Regions from separate parts of the Psychrobacillus sp. NPDC058041 genome, predicted to be linked through region 1. Evidence: riboswitches for the same ligand, from Rfam matches in the RefSeq annotation. Region 1 holds a riboswitch; the other holds the start of a gene.
What was found. A riboswitch is a leader RNA that binds a small molecule or an ion and turns the genes downstream of it on or off. The one in region 1 is predicted to bind cyclic di-GMP.
Positions count from the first base shown of each region.

Region 2: it holds a riboswitch for cyclic di-GMP, as region 1 does, so the genes downstream of both, ACFVR1_RS06905 (hypothetical protein) here and ACFVR1_RS17990 (hypothetical protein) in region 1, are expected to answer to the same signal.

Region 1 covers NZ_JBHVRO010000015.1:40,640-45,081, reverse strand. Annotated here, with positions in the region: gene ACFVR1_RS18000 (methyl-accepting chemotaxis protein) at 1-388, opposite strand, end outside; gene ACFVR1_RS17995 (hypothetical protein) at 728-1,438, opposite strand; gene ACFVR1_RS17990 (hypothetical protein) at 1,485-1,853, opposite strand; cyclic di-GMP riboswitch class I at 1,982-2,068, opposite strand; gene ACFVR1_RS17985 (hypothetical protein) at 2,363-2,572, opposite strand; gene ACFVR1_RS17980 (NupC/NupG family nucleoside CNT transporter) at 2,772-3,950, opposite strand.
Region 2 covers NZ_JBHVRO010000003.1:374,242-378,683, forward strand. Annotated here, with positions in the region: gene ACFVR1_RS06895 (signal peptidase I) at 1-543, opposite strand, end outside; gene ACFVR1_RS06900 (hypothetical protein) at 800-1,402, shown strand; cyclic di-GMP riboswitch class II at 1,776-1,859, shown strand; gene ACFVR1_RS06905 (hypothetical protein) at 1,917-2,480, shown strand; gene ACFVR1_RS06910 (DUF5305 family protein) at 2,539-3,675, shown strand; gene ACFVR1_RS06915 (sensor histidine kinase) at 3,638-4,442, shown strand, end outside.

The DNA of each region.
Region 1 (4,442 bases):
CCATAGATTCGGCGCTTTCTTCTGTTGCTACTAATTGTTTCTGTAATCCTCTACCTACCTCATCAATTGCAGCTCTAACAATATCCGCTTTCTCAGAAGCATATTCACCGATTTCAGCGAGCTTTTCTCCTTTTTCATGTACATTATTTGAAAATGAAACAAACTTTTCCCTTACACGGCTAAAGAACTCAATTAGTTGATTAAATACAGCATAATCAGCACTTCTTTCATTAACTTTGCTTGTGATATTACCTGCTGATATTTCTTTCATTCCATTTATTATTTCTTTATTAATATGAGGATGATTTTTTAGTGAAAAATAGCGGAAAGCAAAATACACCGATACCCCAATTAAGATAACAATTATTCCTAGCAAAATAGCTTCCATGATATATATATCTCCTACTCCTATTTATTATTGAATTAGATTTTCTCGAATCAATTTCATAATTCAAATTTAGAACATAAAACACTAACAATATTAATGTGAAATGTATGAATATATATAATATACTCTTCATAAATCAGTATGATTTCCGCTATAGGCAGACGCTTTCCGCGGGGTGAGAGATGAGCCATCACCGCCGCATTCGCGTCGTTTGTAATGTCTCATCTTTCTCACTCATCCCGCTGGAGTCGCTGCCTGTCGCTCCAATCAATAAATTAAAGATTGTTCGCGTTTTAATAATTAAATGCTATTTATGAAATTAACTTAATTTTGAATATTTTAAAGTTCCTTAATAAGGATATATGTTCCATCCGCTACAGTTGCAGAAATACCATTCAACTTACTATTATCCTGATATTTATGAACAATATAATTTCCTTCTACATCTTCATATCTTTTCATATTATGATATTTTTCCATTACACGAATTGACTTCGGGTTTGTTGCTTCACCTAAAACAGCTTTTACCCCTTGTGATGATGCCTTTGTTATCAATCTATTTCCTAATTGCTGAATAATCTCGTGACGGTCATGTTCAGCTATCACTCCTAACATGAATAGGTGTAATAACTCTCCGTCTTCAACTTCTTTTCCGTTACGCAATTTATAATCTTCCATAAAACGTTTATCCACATCCTCCAGGACACGCAGAATTACATTCATATCATAAAAAGAACCTTCAAATATATCTTCTCCGATAATCTCTGGTGCATTTGTATCTCCAGCAAGTACACCAACAACGTTATTATTAATATCCTGAGCGACTGCGCAATATCCTTGCGCTACTGTAGAGTCTAAATAACCCTTGGTAAACTCATAGAAATCTTCATAACCTATATTTAATTGACCTACCATCGGTTCCTGAACCCATTTTCCAGAAACGTCCACTCCAATGAATGTACGAGCTAGACATTCAGCTGCTTTCTGGATTAAATCTGTTTGTTCCTCCGTAATAATTTCATATTTATACAACTCTTGTGTTGTTTGCACTTAATGATCTTCCTCTCAGATTATAAAATTTCTATAGGAACTAACATTACATAGAATGTTTTACTTTATCGATAAATGTACCTGTGAATTTAATTCTTTCAAGTGCATTCCTAACTTGCACTTGAGCAATTTTAGACGAAGGTTTTACTACAAGGACATCCTTAAAACCTAAGCTAGAATAAAATTGCATCGTTTGCTCCAACTGTGGTACAACCTTTGATGGGACGGGTGTTTGGTGAGTCCCATCGACAACAAACGTATAGTTTTGTCTCGATACTTTATTAATCGTATCCTGTAAATCTATCATGTAACCTTCTGCATCTTCTGCTTTCATTAATCCATGGACCTGTACATGAACTTCCTTTGCGACCTCATTAATTGCCATTTTATACTTCTTTCTATCTACGACTATCATCTCTTAATCCCCTTTTTCACTTTAGTCTGCTTTATTTCAATGTTGACATTTGTACGTACTTTTCGTATAAGTGTAATAAAAAAAGCTATCCCAAATAAAGATAGGATAGCCAAATAAACGTTGTTATTGTTGGCAACCCGACTATCATTATCCAAGTGGATTTTAGACTCGTAGCTTTGCGTCCTTACCTTTCGATAAGTTTGCCTTTTTCAATTATAGAAAAAATAGTACTAATCTCATGCTTATATATTACTATCACATTATATATTACATGTCATTTTTTGTCGAACTTGATATTTCTCTTGATTTACTTACGAATAAGGATAATCCCTTTATAAATGGTGAATTTTGACGTTTTGTAAGAGATAGTTATTTTTTTGTAAATTTTTTTAGATTAGAATAAATTACTGTTTTTACTACAACATAAAAAGAGAATCCTCAAAAATAAGGATTCTCTTTAAATATATATTTGTTACTATAACAGCTTACCCAATTCAGATAGCGTAGATTTATTTTATTGGTCCTTCATATTCCTTAACTATAAAGTATTGTACGTTAGCTTTAACTAAGACTAAGTCATCAGTTAACGCCAAACTATTTTCTCCATCTTCGAACTGATTTTTAATAGAGTTTCTAGCCCGAATAAGGGAAGTTTCTTCGATTAAATGCCCTATTTCTCCGTTGATTAAATAGAAGGTTACTTCATATTGTTTCTTCATCTCTATTTCCCCCCATTATGTACTAGCACACTATTATAACTCAATAGGAAATTATTTCACAAAAATTATCTTTTTTCTTTCCGAAACCTCTCAAGCCCACTATTTAAATTTGTGCCTTGTTAGAAACAAACATGAAAATCACAACATTCACGTTTGTTTGAATTAACATGAATGTTTCTGTCACAGGGAAGTCCTTTAACTAAAGGATAAGACTTACAATAATCGCTGATAATATGCTCACTAACGTTGCTCCGTATAAAAGTTTCAAGCCGAATCGTGCTACAACGTTTCCTTGTTTTTCATGAAGTCCTTTTACAGCACCTGAGATGATTCCAATGGAAGAAAAGTTTGCAAAGGAAACAAGGAAAACAGAAATGATTCCGATTGATCGTTCACTTAAGCCTGACGCTAAATCGTTTAATGAGAGCATCGCTACAAATTCGTTTGTAACTAATTTGGTAGCCATAATACCACCCGCTGTTACTGATTCTGAAACAGGGATACCCATTAAAATCGCAAATGGAGCAAATACATAGCCAATAATTGACTGGAATGTGACTCCAAATATCATATCAAATAAGTTATTTACTCCTGCCATTAGCGCAACGAATCCAAGTAACATCGCCGCAACCACGATTGCAACCTTGAATCCATCCATAATATACTCGCCCAACATTTCGAAGAAGCTTTGTTTTTCTACTTGCACAACAAGGAGATCTTCTTCTTCAGTTACAGAGTAAGGATTAATAATGGAAGAAATGATGAATCCTCCAAATAAATTAATCACAATTGCCGTTACGACATACTTCGGCTCAATCATCGTCATATATGCTCCGACAATAGACATCGATACAGTAGACATCGCTGACGCAGATAGTGTGTAAAGACGTTGAGGAGATAATTTCCCAAGCTGTTTTTTCACGGTAATAAATACTTCAGATTGTCCAACAATAGCGGACGCTACTCCGTTGTATGATTCTAATTTACCCATGCCATTTACTTTACTGATTGCCCAACCAATCCATTTCATAATGAATGGAAGAACTTTAATATGCTGCAGAATTCCAATCAAAGTCGAAATGAATACGATAGGAAGTAGAGCAGTTAAGAAGAAAGGAGCTTGTCCTTCATTCGCAATGCCAGCGAATACAAAATTGATTCCTTCATTAGCGTAATCTAGTAATTTTGCAAACCCGGCTGCGATTCCCTTAATAAGAATCAATCCAAATTTAGTATTCAGTAATAAAAAAGTTAAAATTACCTGAATAATAATCATCTGGATAATTGGTCTGATTTTTATCCCTTTACGATTGTTACTTGCAACCCAGGCAAGACCCAGCACAACAATTAAGCCTACGATTGATATTAAATAATTCATTTAATGCCTCCACAATATTGTATTTCCAAAAGGTCAAACGTCTGACCATTAAGCGCTTACATACTTAGTATACAGCTATAACTCATCATTTCAAATGCCATTTTTTACATGTTACCTATGTTAAAAAGGGAATATATTTTTAGGGATGGAAACAAAATAAACAAAGTGAAATTAATACATATACGTTCCTATTTCACAAGTACATCTTTGCTGCTATTTCCTTCAAGTCCTCAACTATTTAAAGGCTCCTTCATTATTTACCTCAACTTCATCGAAGTAAAACCAGACTCCACTTAGGTGCCAAAAAATTTTACTCAATCAAAAAGCCACGATCACCGAATCATCTTCGGTAATCGTGGCTTTTAGATCTTTCATAAATCGCATAATCAACTCTCCAGCAGCAAAGACAATAGCATCGACAGTCCTCTTGAATTCCTAACATTTTGGAGCTCAATCCTATCAATCATTTGGCTTTCGGCCCGCCACGTAACT
Region 2 (4,442 bases), on a different contig from region 1:
TTTTCGCTGTTTTTTTTCAGACTTGAATTCCCCAATTGCAATTAAAATACCAATAACTAATGCTATAACAGGTAATATAAATTGATTAGTTTGAAACTCTTCTACCCATAAAGATAAATAACCTATTTTAGGAATGACGATTGGAGTTTCCCCGATTGTAACGGCCTTTCCAGCAATCCATTTTCTTTCTATAGGTACATTACCTTTTGACTCTTGATCGGTATATTTATTTGCATCCCCTTTTGTGATGTAACCTTGCTCAGCGTTTCCAGAAATTATTCTGTGTGCAATCCAGCCTTTATCGGCAAGGTCTCCCTTAGTCGTTTTAAAAAAAACAATATCTCCCTGATGGACAGTTTCATCTTCTTTTAGGTTTTTTATGATGACCATATCTCCCCGCTCCCAAACAGGGTACATACTATTAGAAACAATGACAGTTAGGAGTACAGGTTTATTTGAAATAGCCGATCCAACTGAAGCGATTAAGGAACATAAAATAAGAACGACCACTAATATGTTTATAAGCTTTGATATTAACTTCATAGAATTCCTCCTTAGCATCTATATTATTGAAAATCTCTTTCAATAAAACCCCTCTACAGTAGGATAGATATGGTACTAAAGTATACCTCCTAAGAAACATAAGTAGAATATTGGGAGTAAAAAGGATAATAGGAGAGTAGACAAATGATATCTAAAAAGCACTCTATGGAGTGAGGTTAACAATTTGTAGTCATCCTATACTTAAATTAGTTACAAACGGCGTGAAGCCGAAATAATTTTAGGAGGAGATAAATTAATGAAAAAAGGTTTACTTTTAGTAGTATTTCTACTAGCAATGTCAAGTGTAATGGCGGCGATGTCTTATAACAAGGCAACAGTAACGAGTGCTTCGGAGTTGAAAGTTGTTAATACAGATGAAGCATTATTAACTCTCGAGGCTGATACACCATGGAGCTGGGAAAATAAAATTGGTTCAAAAGATAAGACTGTAGTGGTAAAGGATGGAGAGTTATTATTCCAATTCGGTAAAGGTGTAGATCGAGATGGTTCTACTGCAAAATTTTACGGACTTCAACCTAACAGTGTATATGAATGGAATTCTTTGTTTACTCTAAGAAACAAATCCGCAGAAACTGTCAAAGTAACTATTAAAGCAACAGGTGATTATGCACAATATATTACTTTTGGAGTAGCGAGTAATCCTAGAGCTAATACAGCACCTGCTTGGGGAACAAAAGGAGATTCTTTAACATTTGAAAAGGTTACGAAAGAATCTGGTTCTGGCATGCAAAACATTAGAACAATTGCAGTAAAAATCGATGTTCCAGCTGGACACAAAGTTTCACCTACTGCATTATTAGGTTCTATCATTGTTGAATCTGAAGCAATAGCAGACTAATAGGAAGAAAAAAATAAAGGAAGAATTAATGGGAGACGTCCATTAGTTCTTCTTTTTTCATTTGAATAAATAAAATGTCCATAATTTTAAAGAAATGCAATTAACACCTGTATGATATTTTCAATAAACAGCTTCTTAATACAATCTAATTCAAACAATGAATGAGAGTATCCGCATTAATTTGTTTTAATCGAATTAAATATACAGACAGAGGAGATTGAATTATATATATGCAGTCCTTTTTATTAAATTGGAGTTCTGTGAATCACCATAAGACATGACATCTTCTTTTTAGACAAAAATAGAACATAAAAAACCGCATAGTTTGACGTTATATTTGGAGTAATTTGGTTATACTGAACTATGAAAAATAATATATAACGGAAACTGTGAAGTACATCCTGCATTTGGGCACCTGGGATGTATGGAGTTAATGGTGCAACCGGCCTGATTGTAATTGGACATTTATATCCAATTTAATTGGGCTTTTATTATGTAGATAGGAGGAAAATCTTTGAAATCTATTTTATTATTATCAGCATTTTTAATATCTTTCTCATTACTTTTTATACAAAGTGATAGCTATTCTACAGCAGAAATAAGGAGTGATGCGACAATACGTGTGGTGCCAGAGGGAGAAGCCCTAATTGCTGTTAACTATGATGAGGAAAACAGAAAGATAAAGCTCACGAATAATATGGAAAAAACGATAGAAATAGAAAGTATGAACCCAGCTAGTTACGTTGAACTGTATCAGGCATCAATTAGGCCAGGTGAAACGATAGAATATGGTGTTATTGGGAAATCAGAGGAATTATATGGGCAGAATATAAGTTTCAAAGTTCGTTGGAGTGAGGGGAGTGCAGATATCTTAACGATTCTACCAATGTTTGCAGAAGAGCCTTTAGAAGAATTACCGATTGAAGCAGAAGAAGGCGAAGTTGATGAGGAGGAACTAGTAGAAGTAGAAGTAGAACCAGATGAAACCACGACCCCTGTTGAAAATGAAGGTGAAGAGGTAGAAGAAATAGAAAAAATCGAAGAGCCAATAACAACACAACCAGATATAAAAAAATAAGAACAAATGACTGAACAATGAATGGATTAACAGGTGACAAAAAGAGGGGGCGATAAAATTGAAAGAAGTCTTAGAAAAGTTACTAAAGCAAGATAAGAAGAAGGTTAGTTTCATACTATTTCTATTACTAGCTATGTCAGCAATTATTTCCGTATATTCTTGGTCAATGGCATCCTCCGAGACAAAACAAATAACTGAAAATGAATCGCAAATTCAAACAAGCTATGATTACAAGGCGACACTTACACCTAATATCCTTTATCCAACTGGAGGAACAATTGAAGTAGGAAATACTGTTATGAAGAAAATTACAAAGGAAATCCCTTTTACCCTTATTTCATCTGTAAATTCACAGGTTCCAGTAAGTGCAAACGTGTCACATGAAGTACATCTACTTCTAAAGGCGGGAGAATATTGGGAAAAATCATTCCCTTTAGAAGAAAAAAAGTTTATTGAACAAAATGGGACAAGTGTGACCATTGTAAATAATAATTATAAAATTGATTTAGAAATGATTAAAAATTTTATTACTAAGGTAGAAGATGAAATAGGAGTAAGATCTGATAAGTATACGATTGAAGTTATTCCAAATGTCCAAGGTACAATTAGTTATAACGGGGTAGAGAAGGATATTCAAATGGAGGATCACTTAATTTTTCAGATTTCATATGATGAAATTTTATTAGCAAGTGAGAAAAAATTTGCTTCTTCCATCCCATTTATATCCACAAAAGTTAGTTCAAATACAATTAGTTTGTTCGGGTTTGATACATCTCCAGTTCCTGTTCGTATCGCGAGTACTGTGTTCGTACTTCTCTTTGCAGTATTAATTAGCTATTTGAATAAAGATTTTGTAGCTAATCGGAAAAAGAACGCTCCATCACAAGGTGAAAAAATTAATAAGAAGTATGGAAATAGATTAATTCCAGTTTCCAATAAAGTAGAAATTGGTCGAAAATCGATAGTTACGTTAAATTCATTTAAAGCCATCATACAAATTGCAGATGCAAAAGAGTTACCTATTTTTTACTACAACATTCATCTGGAGGAGAGTAAGTTATATTTCATCATAGATGGTGACTATATGTATCAATATGAAATTAATGAAATGGAATTATCACGAAGTCGCAGTAGAAGTAGGAGTAAAAATAGTAAGAATGAAACAGAAAGTGATCCATCATATGTACTGGAATAATAACTTTTCTTCTTTCATAAGAAAGAATCCTTCCAGTAAGATGCATCTGGCGCTTATATATCGATATATTTCTCTTTTATTAACTTCTTGCTTTTTTTTATTAGGGCCACCTCAATCGTCATTTGTTTTTAAATTAGGATTAGTTGTATCACTTACTGTAGCAGCTTGGATTTTAACGGATTTACAACGAAGAAATAGAGAAAATAAAAAAAGATTAAAAACGATTGTTTTAACTGAAACGATTGGTTTGACTTTATTGCTTATTCCAACAGGTGGTATTGCAAGTCCATTTATATGGTATGCACTGAACCCTGTGTTGGTAGCTGCAAGTTTTCTAACGCCTTCCTTCTGTTGGTGGGTATTAACTTTCTATCTAAGTAGTGCGACATTCATTTCCTATACTTTATTTAATTCAAACAATATGCTCCCCCTTTTACAAGAGAGCTCCTATGTTTATCTAGTCAGTTTACTAACTGCGGTTCTTGTCATGTTATTTTCCGGTCTCATGAAAGGAATGGATTTGAAGGCAACTACATTAAAGAACCAACAGGAAGAATTATTACTCGTAAATAAAAAACTTTCTGAAGCAAACAAAATGTATGCAGATACTTTAGAGCATATTATGTCTCTTTATCACTTAATGGATAACTTTTCATCAAATAAAAGTCCTGAAAAGTTAACAACTGAAATTACATCCTCGCTAATTAAATGTACCCAAAAAGAATCTGTATTCTTTTGGTTAATAGATCTTCATCAACAGAAAAGTT